One region of the Marinobacter sp. MMG032 genome, then DNA from elsewhere that is predicted to be linked to it. Evidence: predicted binding sites of a transcription regulator. Region 1 holds the regulator's gene; the other holds the start of a gene.
The links. Region 1 encodes FliA, which starts transcription of late flagellar genes. Its sites were predicted from a motif close to CTAAAGTTTNNNNNNNNNNNGCCGNTAA; they were not measured.
Positions count from the first base shown of each region.

Region 1 (8,163 bases):
ATCCGCGGCATCCTGATCGTAAATCCCCTTCTCAACGGCCTTGCGACGGAGCACTTCCGGATCCATACCGGCGCCATCATCCTCGATGAACAGCAGGATATGATCCCCCTCCTGTTCGGCAGACAGGGTTACCGTACCCTGGCGAGGCTTACCTGCTTTCTCGCGCACTTCCGGGGCTTCGATCCCGTGATCGACCGAGTTTCGAACCAGGTGAACCAGCGGATCAGACAGCGCTTCGACCAGATTCTTGTCCAGGTCGGTGTCTTCACCGTGCATCACCAGGTTGACCTCTTTCTTGAGGTTCCGGGCCAGATCACGCACAACCCGGGGGAACCGGCCAAACACCTTCTTGATCGGCTGCATACGGGTCTGCATGACGGCAGACTGGAGGTCGGTGGTGACCACATCCAGGTTGGACACGGCTTTGTGCATGTGTTCGTCTTCGCTTTCCGCGCCCAGACGCTGCAAGCGGTTACGCACCAGCACCAGTTCACCCACCATGTTCATGATGTCGTCGAGACGCTTGGTGTCAACACGCACCGTTGTTTCAGCCGCGGGCGCGTGTTCGCGGGCGGGCATCGCAGGGGTGGCAGCGCCTTTGGTCTCCGGCTTCCCGGGCTTCGGTGCCTCTGCTTTTGGCTTGGCTGGCTCTTTCGGCGCTGGCGGCTCTTTCGCTGCTGAAGGCTCTTTTGGCGCTGAAGGCTCCTTCGCACCCGCGGGCTTTTTCGGAGTGGAGGACTCTCCGCCGGCAGTCGGGCTTCCACCCTTGCCATGGAGATCGTCCAGCAGTTTTTCAAATTCGTCGTCGGTGATCAGATCGTCGCTGCCACCGCCTTCTGCCTTGGCCGCCGGCTTTTCTTCTTTTCTGACAGCCTCGTCCTCGCCCGCAGGTGCGCCGGCAAACTGCCCTTTTCCGTGCAGCTGGTCGAGCAGCGCCTCGAACTCGTCGTCGGTTATCTCGTCATCTCCGGAACCCTCCCGGTCACCGGAAGACGCTCCGGAGTCTGAAGCCGGTGCCTGTTCTTCGCTCTTTTCGTCCTGCAAGGCATCCAGAAGCTGTTCGAATTCGTCGTCGGTGATGTCGCCGCCATCCTCCGACGGTTCATTCTCTTCGTGTTCCGGCTGAGGGTCGGCGACAGGCGCTCCCTCACCCTCTGGCAGAGCCAGGGCATCGAGGCGGGCAATCAGTTCGTCCGGAGCCGGTGTTGGTTCCTCGTGATTGCGAACCTCTTCAAACATGGCATTAACGTTATCCAGGGCCTCCAGAACCACGTCCATCAGTTCGGAGTCCACCTTACGCTTGTGGTTGCGCAGGGTATCGAAAACGTTCTCGGCGGAGTGGCAGCAATTCACCAGCGCTTCAAGCTGAAGGAAGCCCGCGCCGCCTTTAACGGTGTGAAAGCCACGGAAAATGGCGTTGAGCAGATCACTGTCGTCAGGATGTTGCTCAAGATCTACCAACTGCTCTGACAGCTTTTCGAGAATTTCACCGGCTTCTACCAGGAAGTCCTGCAAAATCTCTTCATCAGCATCAAACGCCATGCGTTACCCTCTTTGTTCAGAAACCGAGACTGGACAACAGGTCGTCAACGTCATCCTGTCCCGAAACTACATCTTCACGCTCATCGGCCTTGATCTGGGGCCCGACGCCCTTCTCTGCAGATTCTTCCTTCTCTTCAATCTGGTGCACGGTGCCGGTGAGCTGATCCACATGGCTGGCCATCACCACCAGGCTGAGCATCTGCTCCTCAACCTCTTTTACCAAGGCGGTGACCTTCTGGATAACCTGGCCCGTCAAATCCTGATAATCCTGAGCAAGCAGGATTTCCGAAAGATTGTTGTACATGGTGTCAGCGTCGCTGGCCGTACTGACAAAAAAGCGATCAATCCGGCCGTACAGTTCCCGGAACTCCGCCGGCTGCATCTCCCGACGACGCAGACGTTGCCATTCGTCCCGCAAGGAGGCCGCCTCTTCCCGAAACGCGTTGGCCACCGGCATGGTTTCCTCAACCAGGTCCATGGTGCGGTTGGCCGCTTCGCCGGTCATCTGCACAACGTATTCGAGGCGATCGGAGGCGTCTGTCATCTTCGACAGCGCTTCCTGCTGTTCCGCGTTCCGGGGGTCAATCTGGAAGTTCCGGATGGCTTCGTGCAGGCTCCGGGTCAATCGCCCTACCTCGCGGTACAGACTTTGATCCCTGACCTCGCTGAGTTCATTGATCAGGGTCATGGCTTTGGCATAATCACCGGCATCAACACTCTCTGCCAGCTCTGCTGCCTGCCGCTGGAGCTTTTCGGTCACCTCCGGCTCAAGGCCCCGATGGTTCTTTTTGCTATCGCTCATGAGAGCCATCCGACCTCTGGTTACTGGATTCTTTCAAAGATTTTCTCAATCTTTTCCTTGAGCACAGCGGCAGTGAACGGTTTGACAACGTAGCCGTTCACGCCCGCCTGAGCCGCGGCAACAATCTGGTCGCGCTTCGCCTCAGCCGTTACCATCAATACCGGCAGGGTTTTCAGATTCTCGTCAGCCCGGACAGCCTTCAGAAGATCGAACCCGGACATGCCCGGCATGTTCCAGTCGGTGACCAGAAAGTCGTATTTGCCGCTCTTCAGCATCGGCAAGGCTGTGTTGCCATCGTCTGCTTCATCGGTGTTGGTGAAGCCCAGATCACGCAGCAGGTTTTTGATGATCCGTCGCATTGTGGAGAAATCATCCACAATGAGGATTTTCATGTTTTTGTCCAATGGGACCTCCAGTTAGTAACACCCGGAATTCGTTTGACCTTCGCGTTCAAAGTCTAGCAGGCCGCTGTTTAAACCGCTTATTGTCAGACCTTTGCTTCCGTTGTAAAGCATCGGTTACCAAAAACTACAGACTGCCCCTTCGCAGACACAGACTGAACGCAATCAGCTGTCCGGTTCCTGGCGCCAATCCGACAATCGCCCCCGAAGGCGCAAGGCAGCCTGGCTGTGAATCTGGCTGACCCTGCTCTCGCTGACGCCCAGCACGGCGCCTATTTCCTTGAGGTTCAGCTCTTCCTGGTAATAAAGGCTCAGAACCAGTTTTTCCCGCTCCGGCAGGTCTTCAATGGCCTCAGCCAGGCTTCGCCGGAAGGCATCGGAGGACAACCCCTCCAGAGGGTTATCCTGCGTCTCTGTCTGTTCTATCGGCAGCTCTCCGGATTCATTGAGCTCATCGAGGCTAAAAAGTCGGCCACTGTTGGAATCGGAAAGATAGGAATGATACTCCGCAAGCTCCATGCCCAGCTCCTCGGCCACTTCCTGATCCTGGGCTTCCCGGCCAAGCCGGTCTTCCACAGCCTTGATGGCCTGGGAAATGCGACGGGCGTTTCGATGCACGGAGCGGGGAACCCAGTCGCCCTTGCGGATTTCATCGACCATCGCCCCACGAATCCGGATACCGGCGTAGGTCTCGAAGGTGGCTCCTTTGGTGGAACTGTATCGCTGGGCAGCCTCAAGCAGGCCAATCATGCCGGCCTGCATAAGATCTTCAAGCTGAACGGAAGCCGGCAGGCGGGCCATCAAATGGAGGGCAATTTTCTTGACCAGCGGCGCGTGTTGCTCAACAAGCTGAGATGCCTTCTGCGCACCCGACTGGTTATAGATTCCGAGGTTTTTCGCCAATGTCATGTATCCGGTTTCTTGTTTGACTGGATCCGATTCAGACTTCGACGAGCCGCTCCACAAAGAATTCCAGATGTCCACGGGGTGAGGACGGCAACGGCCAGCTGTCTACCTTGTCGGCCAGAGACTTGATGGCCAGGGAGGCTTTCGCTCTGGGATAGGCATCCAGCACTGCCCTCTGTCTCTGGACTGCTTTCTTCACTGCCTCATCGTAGGGGACTATACCGACATATTGTAGTGCCACATCGAGGAAGCGCTCGGTGACCCGAGTCAGTTTTTCGAACAGATGCCGGCCTTCCTGCTCATTCCGCACCTGGTTGGCAAGAATGCGGAAACGATTGGTTCCATAATCCCGGTTCATCAGCTTGATCAGGGCGTAGGCATCGGTGATGGAAGTGGGTTCGTCACACACCACCAACAGTAACTCCTGGGACGCCCTGAGAAAGCTGACCACCGATTCGGAGATACCGGCGGCGGTGTCGACGATCAGGACATCGATCTGATCCCCCAGCTCGCTGAACGCATTAATGAGCCCGGCATGCTCCATGGGACTGAGCTGGGTCATCCGCTGGGTACCTGACGAGGCAGGAACGATCTTTATGCCGCCGGGACCATTTACCAGAACGTCCTTGAGGTCACAGTCGCCTGCCAGAACATCCTGAAGGTTACGGTTGGCGGTGATGCCCAGCAATACGTCGATGTTGGCGAGCCCAAGATCGGCGTCGAGCAGCACCACTCTCCGGCCTTTCTGCGCCAGGGCAATTCCGAGGTTGACCGACACGTTACTCTTGCCGACTCCACCTTTACCGCCGGAAACTGCAATCACCTGTACCGGATGTGCTCTGCTCATACTGTTTTTTGTCTCTCGCCACGTTTCGCCGGTGCGTTTCCGACGCCTGCTGTCAATCTGTCCGGTCTCAGGCGTGCTCTTTCAGGCCCTCTGCGACCGCCTGCTGTTGCTGGAGCGTTTTAAGCCGATCCACGGCCAGTCGCACCAGCGGAACAGCTTCTGCGTGGTGCAGATCTTCAGGAATCTTCTGCCCGTCTGTGTAGTAGGCTACCGGCAGACCGGTTTCCATGACAAAGCCGAGGGACTCACCCAGTGTCAGGGCCTCATCGATCTTGGTCATCACACAGCCCGCAAGATTTGCCATCTTATAGCAATGCCAGACGGATTTCATGATGCGCGGCTGACTGGTTGCCGAGACGACCAGGTGCGTTTTGACATTGTGATGGCTGCGAGCCAGTTCGGCCAGCTGTTCCTGATAACCTTTATCCGAACTTGTCAGCCCGGCAGTATCAATCAGAACCAGGTGACGGTCTGACAGCTCGTCCAGAATATCGTCCAGGCTGTGAGTCTCATCCACCACCCGAACCGGCACATTCAGGATACGACCGAACACGAACAGCTGCTCGTGCGCCGCCACCCGGTATCGATCGGTGGTAACCAGAGCCAGGGAGTCGGAGCCATGCTTGAGCACGTAACGCGCCGCCAGCTTTCCAATCGTGGTGGTCTTGCCGGAACCGGTAGGACCCACCAGCGCATAGGCGCCCCCCTCATCAAGCCACTCCATACGAGTGGTCCTAACGCCGGTGCAGAGCATTTTCAGGGACTGCTTCCAACCATCTTCCAGTCGCCCTGCCTTATGGCGACGGGAAATTGACCCTGCCAGCTCACTGCCCAGGCCGAATTCCTGCAGGCGCTCGGCCAGCCTTTGCTGAACAGCCGTGTTTGTGGAAACCACAGGGTCCGGCTGCGGGCGACCACCCTGCATCATATCCCTGAGGGAGCTGATCTCGGCGCGCATCTGTGCAAGTTCATCAGAATAGACATCCTTCGGCGCCTGGGGCTCAGCCACACTATCACTGAAATCGCCGCCGACCGTTTCCTGAACAGCAGCAAACGACGGACCTGAGTAGCTGGCTCCCTGGGAGGCACGCTTTTCCCTGACTTCACGGATGCGGTCACGGGATCGGCTCAATTCATCCTCGAGACGACGATGCTGGTCAGCCTGCATTTCTGCCAGGCGGGATCCGTTGGTGGCTTCTTCGGCCTGGTTGCCCAGGCGCTGGCGCGCCATGTTTTCGTCATAGTCCAGCGCCGTCACGATTTCGACACCACCGTCGACCCGACGGTTGGAAAGAATCACGGCATCCGGCCCCATCTGTTCACTGACCTGTTTCAGCGCCTCTGCCATGGTCTGAGCAAAAAACCGTTTTACTTTCATGATGCCTCTTCCTCCACCGGCAACGCCGTGCCGGCGCTGTCCGCTCTGTCATCCGCGCCGTTACTGGCCAACGGACGCCACGATCGTAATCTGTTTGTTATCCGGAATTTCCTGGTACGAGAGCACGTGCAGTCGCTCTACCCCATAGCTGGCAAACTTCGCCAGGACCGGCCGCAGTGGCCCGGACACCAGCAGAATGGCCGGTTTGCCAAGCATCTCCTGCCGCTGGACGCTCTCCTGAAGCGATCGCTGGAGCTTCTCCACCATATTCGGCTCCAGAACCAGGCCAATGTCTTCCTGACCGCCGGATTGTTGACTCTGCTGAACAGACTTCAGCAATAACTGTTCCAAGTCCGGATCCAGGGTGATCACCGGTATCTCCGATTCGTTGCCGCAGATGCTCTGGACAATCATCCGGCGCAGGGACTGCCGGGCTACCGTGGTCAGCAGCTTGGGATCCTGACTCTTCGGATGAACATTCACGATGGCCTCGGCAATGGACCGCATATCCCGGATCGGCACTTCCTCCTTCAGCAGGTTCTGCAAGACCTTCAGGAGCAGACTGATTGAAACGGTGGTGGGTACCAGCTCTTCGGCCAGCTTCGGAGAAATCTTCTCAAGCTGATCCAGCCACTTCTGGACTTCCTCGTGGCCCAGCAGTTCGTGGGCGTGTTTCTGCAACACCTGGTTCAGATGGGTGGCAACCACGGTACTGGCATCGACCACGGTATAGCCAAGGGTCTGTGCCTGGTCTTTCTTATCGGGCTCGATCCAGCAGGCATCCAGACCGAACGCCGGATCCTTTCCTTCAATCCCTTCGACCTTTCCAAATACCTGGCCGGGGTCGATGGCCAGCTCCCGGTCCGGGTGAATCTCCGCCTCGGCGATGGTTACGCCCATCAGGGTGATGCGATAGACGTTGGGCATCAGGTCCAGATTGTCGCGAATGTGCACCGAAGGCATCAGGAACCCCAGATCCTGGGACAGTTTTTTACGAACACCCTTGATGCGACTGAGCAACTGACCGCCCTGGGACTTATCCACCAGCGGAATCAGCCGATACCCCACTTCCAGACCGACGATATCGACGGTGGATACATCGTCCCAACCCAGTTCTTTAGTCTCTCCGGGTGCCGGCAGCTGACGACCCTGATCGCCGCCTGCATCACCACCCGGCGGCAGATCCCGGCCCGCCGGCCGAGGTGCCGCGCCGCCAGCGCCCCTGGCCGGGAAGGCGCCCTCCTCCTCGACAGTCTGCCTCTGGTGTTTCCAGATATACCAGGCAGCACCGCCAGCCAGCGCACCCAGACCAAGGAAAGCCACATGGGGCATGCCGGGAATCAGGCCGAGGATAATCAGGATTCCTGCGGCAATGGACAGCGCCTTCGGCGCACTGAACATCTGCTGCAGGATCTGGCCGCCCATGTCCTGGCTTGAGGTAACCCGCGTTACCATGATCGCCGCAGACGTGGACAGCAGCAGCGAGGGAATCTGTGCCACAAGGCCGTCACCAATGGTCAGCAGCGCATAGCGCTCCATGGCCAGCCCGAAATCCAGGCCGTGCTGGAGCATACCGATGGCGATCCCGCCGACGATGTTAATGGCAAGAATGAGCAGGCCGGCAATGGCATCGCCTTTAACGAACTTGGACGCACCGTCCATGGAACCATAGAAATCCGCTTCCTGGGCAATCTCGGCCCGGCGGTGCTTCGCTTCGTCCTGATTGATCAGGCCGGCGTTAAGATCCGCATCAATGGCCATCTGTTTGCCGGGCATGGCATCCAGGGTGAAACGGGCACTCACTTCGGAGACCCGGCCGGCGCCCTTGGTGACCACCAGGAAGTTAATGATCATCAGGATCGCAAAGACCACCAGACCCACGGCGTAGTTGCCTCCGATGAGTACCGCACCGAAGGATTCGATCACCTTACCGGCCGCGTCGCCGCCCTCGTGGCCGTTCAACAGCACGATCCGGGTGGACGCCACGTTCAGGGCCAGACGCAGCAGCGTGGCCACCAGCAGTACCGTGGGGAAAGAGGCAAACTCCATGGGCCGAAGGGCGTAGACACAGACCAGCAGAATGACAATCGACAGGGTGATGTTGAACGTGAAGAACACGTCCAGCAAAAACGCCGGCATGGGCAGAATCATCATACCGAGCAAGCCCATCAGCATGATGGGAATGCCCAGATTTCCCCGCGTCAGGGTTTTGACGTTATTGAGGACTAAAGCTCTGTCCATGCCGGATACTTCTCCGATTGGCCGTGCCTGCAGGCGTTTCAAAGGT
Region 1 covers NZ_CP157802.1:3,865,719-3,873,881, reverse strand. The annotation lists gene ABNF92_RS17805 (chemotaxis protein CheA) at 1-1,542, opposite strand, end outside; gene ABNF92_RS17800 (protein phosphatase CheZ) at 1,559-2,344, opposite strand; gene cheY (chemotaxis response regulator CheY) at 2,365-2,748, opposite strand; gene ABNF92_RS17790 (RNA polymerase sigma factor FliA) at 2,911-3,654, opposite strand; gene ABNF92_RS17785 (MinD/ParA family protein) at 3,686-4,498, opposite strand; gene flhF (flagellar biosynthesis protein FlhF) at 4,566-5,876, opposite strand; gene flhA (flagellar biosynthesis protein FlhA) at 5,937-8,117, opposite strand.

Region 2 (8,163 bases), 990 kb from region 1:
CGTAATCGACCCGCTGGACATGATTGATGGCATCAGCCTGGACGACCTGCTGGAGAAGCGCACCGGCAACCTGATGCAGCCGAAGCTGGCCGAGAAGATCGGTAAGCGCACGAAGAAGGAATTCCCCGAGGGCATCGCCGCCCACGGCACCGACGCCCTGCGTTTCACCCTGGCCGCCATGGCCACCACCGGCCGCGACATCAACTGGGATATGAAACGCCTGGAAGGCTACCGCAACTTCTGCAACAAGCTGTGGAACGCGGCCCGCTACGTGCTGATGAACACCGAGGGCGAAGATTGCGGCGTACATGACGAGCCTGTAGAGCTGTCCCTGGCCGATCGCTGGATCATCAGCGAGCTGCAAAGCTGCGAACAGGATGTCATCCGTTACCTGGACCAGTACCGGTTCGATCTGGCCGCCTATGCGTTGTACGAATTCATCTGGAATGAGTACTGCGACTGGTATCTAGAGCTGTCCAAGCCGGTCCTCAATGATGAAAGCGCCAGCGCCGAAGCCAAGCGCGGCACCCGTCGTACCCTGGTGCGCGTGCTGGAAGCCGTCCTGCGCCTGGCCCACCCGATGATGCCGTTCATCACCGAGGAAATCTGGCAGCGTATTGCGCCCCTGGCTGGTAAAATCGGCGACAGCATCATGCTGCAGGCCTACCCGCAGCCGGATGCCACCAAGCAGGATGCAGCGGTCACTGCCGATATTGAATGGCTGAAAGGCGTAATCGTGGCAGTGCGGAACATCCGGGGCGAAATGAACATCTCCCCGGCGAAAAAGATTCCGGTACTGCTGCGCGGCAAAGACGCCGAAGACCAGCGTCGCATGAACGACAACCGCCAGTTCCTTGGCTCCCTTGCCAAGCTGGAGAGCCTGGACTGGTTCGAAGGTGACAAAGCTCCGATGTCTGCCACCCAACTGGTAGGCGACATGGAAGTTCTGGTTCCCATGGCCGGCCTGATCGACAAGGATGCCGAGCTCAAGCGCCTGGACAAGGAGCTGGAGCGCCTGCAGAAAGAGATTGGCCGCCTGGAGGGCAAATTGGGGAACGAGAAGTTTACTGCCAAGGCGCCCGCCGAGGTAGTTGAGAAAGAGCAGGAAAAACTCCGGGACGCCCAGAGCAGCCAGGCCCGCCTGAGCCAGCAAAGGGCTGACATCGAGGCCATGTAACCGGCATGATCGGCATTCTCGGCGCAGGCTCGCTGGGCAGGCTCTGGGGCGCAATGCTACCTGCGGGGGGCATTGCCTTCATTGCCAGGCCCGGTGAGCCGACCGGCGCCAGTGTCGATTACCGGTTCCGGCCTTTTAAAGGGCCGGAATCACAAGTACGGATTCCCTTTCTACAGCCTGGCGACGAGCCAGAGCTTATTCTGGTTACAACCAAGGCCGGCGATACCCTGGACGCCGTTGCCGGCGTCATCAACCAGTTCGCAATTGATACCCCCATCCTGCTTTTCCAGAACGGTCTTGGCAGCCAGCAAGCCGTTGCCAAGCGGTGGCCGGAGCGACCAATCCTGGCCGCAAGCACTACAGAGGGCGCGAACCGACCAGAATCAGGGCTTCTCGTTCACGCCGGTACCGGTGACACCTGGGTAGGCCCGATGACAAGCCCCGCCAAAGCAACGGTCAGGAAAGCCGTTACCATGCTGGCAACCTCCGGCCTGAACATTCATCCGGAGACGGACATCGTTCAGCGCCTCTGGCAAAAACTCATTATTAACGCCGGCATCAACCCCTACACCGCCATCCTGGACTGCCCCAATGGCAAGATCCTGGATGCCCCCCTGTACCAGAGCACCATCGACCAGCTCTGTCTGGAGCTTTCACAGCTGATGGATGCCGCCGTCAGGATTCGACAGACACCGGACGCGCTACGGGAACGCATCGAGCAGGTAGCCCGCAATACCGCCGGCAACACGTCATCCATGCGTGCCGATGTTCAACGGGGACGCCAAACCGAGATAGACTTTATAAACGGATACGTGGCGAAACTGGGGAAAGAGCTCGGCATCGAAACTCCGGTGAACCAAATGCTGACCGAGCGGGTACAACAACTGTCGTGACGTTAACAGGAGCAGACTGATGGGCAACCGCCTTTCCAAGATTTACACCCGCACCGGCGATGACGGCTCTACGGGCCTGGCCGATGGAAATCGTATTGCCAAGAACGCCCAGCGGGTCGAGGCCATGGGTACCGCTGATGAACTCAACTGCCACATCGGGCTTTTGATCGAGACACTGGACAGCGACGATGAACTGGTGGAAAGCCTGCGCCGTATCCAGCACCATCTGTTCGACCTTGGCGGCGAATTTGCCATTCCCGGCAGCCGTGTGATCGGCGACGAACACATTGAGTGGTTGGAGGGCACGTTGGACCAGCACAACGAGGGTCTGCCACCACTGAAGAACTTTGTATTGCCAGGCGGTAGCCCCGCTGCAGCCCAATGCCACCTTGCCCGTGCGGTCTGTCGCCGTGCAGAGCGGGTTGTCGTCGCCCTCGGCCACGAGGATTCGATCAACACCGCTTCCCGGCACTACCTGAATCGTCTCTCCGATCTGTTATTCGTCATTGCCCGCGTATTAGCCCGGCGCGAGGGCGGTGAGGAAATTCTCTGGGAACAAAAAAAATCCGGCCTTTAGGGCCGGATTTTTAGTTGTCTCGCTCCAGTTCTGGCGCCAGTCAGACTTTAAAGGCCTCCACCAGACGCTGAAGTGAGGCCGTCAGTTGCGACATTTCCCTCGAGGATCCCAGTGTCTCCTCGGCATTGGCGGCCGTTTTATGGCCCAGTTCGCCAATCTGCTCGACACTGGCATTCACGTTTTTCGCAACGGCAGACTGCTCTTCTGCCGCCTGTGCAATCTGGTGGCTCATATCCACGATCACCGAGATGCCTTTGGCGATCCTGTCCAGAGCTTCCGTCACTTCACCAGACTTCTGCACCGTTGTCTCGGTAACGTCCCGGCTGTTGGTCATGGCCGAAACCGCGTCTTTCACGCCGCTCTGAAGCCGGGAAATCATGCCTTCGATCTCTTCGGTGGATTTATGGGTACGCTGAGAGAGTGAGCGGACCTCATCGGCAACTACCGCAAACCCACGACCCTGCTCACCTGCCCTCGCGGCCTCAATCGCAGCATTCAGGGCCAACAGGTTGGTCTGTTCGGCAATCGCCTTGATCTCTATCAGCACCTGGCTGATGTTGTCGCTGTCCTTGCTGACCCGGTTAATCACTTCCACGGCGCCGGATATCTCGCCTGCCAGCTTGTTGATGGTTTCTACGGTATCAGCAACGACGCCACGACCGGTCTCGGTGTCCTGCTCGGCGTTGCTGGCGCTGTCTGCCACCCGGTGAGCGCTTTCGGTAACTTCGTGAACCGCCTCGACCATCTGGTTCATGGCTTCGTTGATCTGGCCGCTTTCTTCCATCTGCCGTGCCACGGCTTCGCTGTTGGCCGCCGCAGTATCATTGACCCGGGTTGCCTGCTGGTCCACATCCGCCGTAGTCCGGCTGACGGAACGGATCAGCTCGGCAATCCGGTCGGTCATGTTATTGAATTCCGTGGTCAGCTCACCCAGTTCGTCGCGATTGCGCAGCATGATGTGGGTGGTCATATCGCCGGCAGCGACGCTGCGAGCCGCTTCGCTGAACCGGTTAATGGCAGTGCGTACAGACATGAAGAAGCCGATATAGAGATAGACCACCACCAGAAGAACAACAACCAGGGCGATGACGATCAGCCGGCGCTGATTGACCTCACTGTTCAGCCGCGCCTGCAGATTCTCGTCGACCACGTTGAAAGCCGCCGCCTTGACCTGATCATAGTGAGCCAGTTGCCCGGACATCAGGTCGTTGTATTCAGTCCAGGGCATTTCCAGGCGCATCGGCGTAATCACGTTCACATCCAGTTGATCCCGAACCACCATCAGGCTCTCATCAACCCGCTGGATGGCATTGCCCGCCCGCTCAGCCAAAGCCGGCGATGCCTCAGAGGCCAGGGCCAACGCTGGTGAGAGCAGTGAACTGCGATTGGTCAACTGGTCATAGATTTCGTTCAGCGTTTCGCTCAGCGCATAGCCTACCTGCCCCTCGACCAGGGCATAGATACCGTAGGATTTTGCCTGGCCAATCACGGTGCGGGCTGCCGGTAATGAGTCGCGGACAAGTCCGAGAATCAACTGATTTTCCCGGGACGCCCCCTGCCCCAGGCCCGAGATTTCAATGGTGGCCGAAAGCAGGGCCTGAGCCTTCTGGACAAATTCCTGGTAATACTTGAACTGCGGATCGAAGTTACCCTGATAGTTGTCTTCAGACCGCAGAGCCTCCCACTCCTGCCGAAGGTCGCTGACCTGCTCGGCCCAGGAGCCAGAAGTATCGAAAGAACGCTCCTCGGCAGTCAGGGCCGCCAGCGTATTATCAATCTCACTGGCAGCCTCTTCCGACACCGCCATAATAGCGCTCTCGTCCTTGATGATCGCGGGTGAGCGATAATCGCGATAATCCATCGCGGCGTCCACCAGCCGGTCAACCTGCTGAAGCTGCTCAAGCCCCTCGACACCTCGAGTCATGGTCTGGACGGAACGGTTCAGCTCGGAAATGGCGAGCCAGGACAGCCCACCGATCGGTAACAGGAACAGGATGCTGATGAGACTGAACTTGTAAACCATCGGCAGCCGGTTCATCAGTGCAATGGCGGGATTAATGAGTTGCTTCACAGGGACCCTCGTGCTGGCAAAAAACAACTGAACTCATGTTCTTTTCTTATATTGTCGCCTAAAGTCTTAAAAACTTAAGCATTATTTCTTGTTAAACTGTAATGTTTTATAAAATCCGGCTCAGACAACCCCGGAAATGACCAGCAGAGCGAGCGTGCATGTCCAGACCAGCATGCTTCTGTTCAACAAATCCCTTACTGCTCTCAGGCTACGTCCTCCGAACGCTGTCCACTCATCCGGATGAACCCGGGAAAAGCGGGCTGGATCCAGCGCATACCCGGTTAACGACCCGTTGGCCGAAATCATGAGCACCTCCCCGGCTTTTTTGGTCACACCGGTCAGCGTGCGGCGGGTTTCCCGCAGCCAGCCGGCCAGGTCTCCGGCAATTCCGAAAGTCAGGGAAAGAAGCCTGGCAGGGATCCAGCCGGCGAGGTTCGCCAACCCGGAAAAGCGCGGCCTTGCCGGAGCCTGGGGCCACTGATCGGCAAGGGCAACCAGACCGCGGGCGAGAACGGCAACGCCGATACCACCAACCACGTACCAGAAAGCCACCAGAAAGAAGCGCTGGAACACCGACACCATAAGTGCCTTCGACAGCGAGAGGTGCATGGCCTCGGGAGACACCGCGGCTCCCCGTTCATCGGCCGGCAAAAGATCTTTCACATGATGCCAGGCTGACTGCATATCCCCCCGCTGCCATGCCTCTGCGTAGGCCCGGAGGATCTGTCGCCAGCCAGGCGTTCCCATGAGAACGACCAGAACCAGGAACTCCAGTGGGTAAGCAGCCATTCTCCAGCCGGAGGCGACCAGGAGATATTGCGCAAGCCCGAGCAGAAAGGCCGGCAATAGAACCAGTGCCAGCCCGATACCTATCCCGGACTCACGGCCTGCCCTGACCCGGCTGCCATGCCTGAACCAGCGACGCCAGACCTCGTCACCGGAGAGCAGATCAAGGGAATCCAGACGCCTGCGAACCATGTAAGCCAGAAGAAACACAACAAACACCATTCAGGCGTTCCTCCCCGAACCTCTGGCTGCGTGCAGCCCCGCCCGGAAGTACTGCCAGTCGAAGGCCGGCCCCGGATCAGTTTTCCTGCCCGGCGCAATGTCGCAGTGGCCGGTGATACGGTCGGCAGTGATGGCCGGCCAGGCTGCCATAATCAGGTCCGCCACCTCTGCCAGCCTACGATACTGTTCAGGGGTGTAAGGGATGTCGTCAGTCCCCTCCAGTTCTATGCCGATGGAGAAATCATTGCACTCGTCCTGACCTTCGAAACACGAACGGCCAGCATGCCAGGCGCGCTCCAGCAGACTGACAAACTGAACCAGAGCACCATCCCGACGAATCAACAGATGGGCGGACACCTGAACGCCCTCGATGGTCTGGAAATATGGGTGCGCGGAGTGATCAAGCCGGTTGCAGAAAAAGTCCTCTATTTCCGGACCGCCAAACTGCCCGGGAGGCAGGCTGATGTTGTGGACGACCAACAGGGAGATGGGCACCCCATCCGGACGGGGCCCGAAATTTGGTGAGGGACGCCAGCGGGCGAAGGAAATCCGTCCGGTTTCACGAAGCAATCTTGCATCGGTACCGGAATCAGTATGGCGTTCGGCGAAAACGTCTGTATCGGGCAAAGTAATTCCAGATGTATCAGAGGATTACACTCTCTGATTGAATCACAAACTTGCCACGGTTGCTACGAATCAGTCCTTGCGGCTGCTGCGCAGGTTGTCGATGATCGACTCCAGTGCCCGATCAAAGATGAGGCCATCATCGAGCATGCTGATCTTCCCGGCTTCCATGTCGGCGGCGAGTTCCAGACGTAAATACTCGGCCACCTTGGCACCACTGCGGTTGACGAAGATGTACTTGCCAGTGGCTTTGATAAAGGCCGCAAGCTTGCAGCGCACCTTGGTTTCGTCTCGGGTTAGCTCAATCCATGAACCCACGCGCAAGCTTTCCGCCTTTTCCAGCCATTGCGGCGATACCTGAGCCGGATCCGCAGTCTCTGCCATCCCCGCTTTTTCCTCTGGCGCCTCGTTGGCCAGCCCAGAGGCTGCCTGCTCGGGCTCGGTCGGCGCCAGGGTCTCCTCCAACCCCTCGTCTGGCGCCGGAGGAGCCACAGGCTCTTGCAGCGAGCGCTCGGGCTCTGGCTCGGGCAAGTCCTCAGGCTCCGCCAAAGGTTCGGGACGAGCGGGCGCGGTCACCAGCCGCTGGAAAACGTCTACGTGGGCCAGCTCCAGGTCACGAATGGCCGCATCGGTGGCAAACGGGTCCCAGGAAATCTCCTGGAGAGCCTTGCGAAGGTCATCCACAATGGCTGGAATCGCACGGAGAAGCTCCCCACGGGTAGAGTCATTGATCGGGCGAGGGTCGACACTCCACACCAGCTGCTCGGTGAGATTCCGGGCGTGTTGCCAGCGGTCGCTTTCCTCACCTTCCCGTAGAACCACCCATTGCAGATATTTGGTCCAGGCTTCGTTCAGGAGCCCGGCAACCGGCTCGGGAATGTCCCGTTGCTCCATCAGTTCCTGTAACAATCCGTCCGCCGCCTGGGAGGCACGCTCCTGCCGGGCTCGACCCTCTTCTGCATCCCGCAGGCGTTGCTCCACGAGCTCACGACGTCTGCGGTCGAGATCCATGAAGTGGCTGAAGTCTTTGAGCAGCTCTTCGAACAAACTGACGTCGGTAGTGAACTCGCCCAGCACCCTGTCCACAACCGATTCGATTTTTTCCCTGAGCGGGTCCCTCTGGCCGGCCTTTTTTTCGGTCCAGCCGATGGCTGACAGCGCCAGTTCGTTAAGCAGCTTACGGACCGGGTGACCGCCGCGATTGAAGAAGTTCTTGTCGCTCAGTGCCACCTTGAGTACCGGAATCTGCAGGCGACCAATCAACGCCTTCATCACAGGGTGCAGCTGACGATCCTCAAGGATGAAGTCGAACAACATGGAAACCAGGTTGATCACATCACTGTCCACCTGACCCACGTGCAGGCTTTTGCCATCACCTGAGCGCAGGATCGGCTGAAGCTGCTCGTTCAGCGGAACAACGGCATCATCGCCCCATTGACGGCTGTTGGACTGCGCCTCGGTGAGGCGCGCCATCAGTCGATCAGTATCAATGTAACCTTCACCGTAAGAGGCAGTACCGCTGGCAGGAGCGGTATCGCCCCGGTGCAGCAGCGCACTGAGCTCCGAGAATGTTGCCTGCGATTGAGACATACCCTGGCTCTCTGAAGAAAAACCTGCCTGCCCGCCCGCGCCTGCCGGTGCCGAACTCTCGCCTGTCGGGCGCTGACCCGAGCGAGCGGGCACCCTGCCGGTAGGGGGACGCTTCATGTCCGGCATAACCCCTTCATTAATCAGGGTACGGTTCGCTTCTTTGTAGAAGTCACCGAGAGTATCGGCAAGCAGGCGATCGAACAGCTTCAAAACCACCAGCTTG
Region 2 covers NZ_CP157802.1:631,378-639,540, forward strand. The annotation lists gene ABNF92_RS02860 (valine--tRNA ligase) at 1-1,177, shown strand, start outside; gene ABNF92_RS02865 (ketopantoate reductase family protein) at 1,183-2,070, shown strand; gene ABNF92_RS02870 (cob(I)yrinic acid a,c-diamide adenosyltransferase) at 2,090-2,647, shown strand; gene ABNF92_RS02875 (methyl-accepting chemotaxis protein) at 2,688-4,718, opposite strand; gene ABNF92_RS02880 (histidine kinase) at 4,839-5,726, opposite strand; gene ampD (1,6-anhydro-N-acetylmuramyl-L-alanine amidase AmpD) at 5,727-6,296, opposite strand; gene ABNF92_RS02890 (DUF1631 domain-containing protein) at 6,423-8,163, opposite strand, start outside.
Region 2: a site for FliA is predicted at 4,770-4,797, ahead of ABNF92_RS02875 (methyl-accepting chemotaxis protein). Genes of this name have one in related genera too.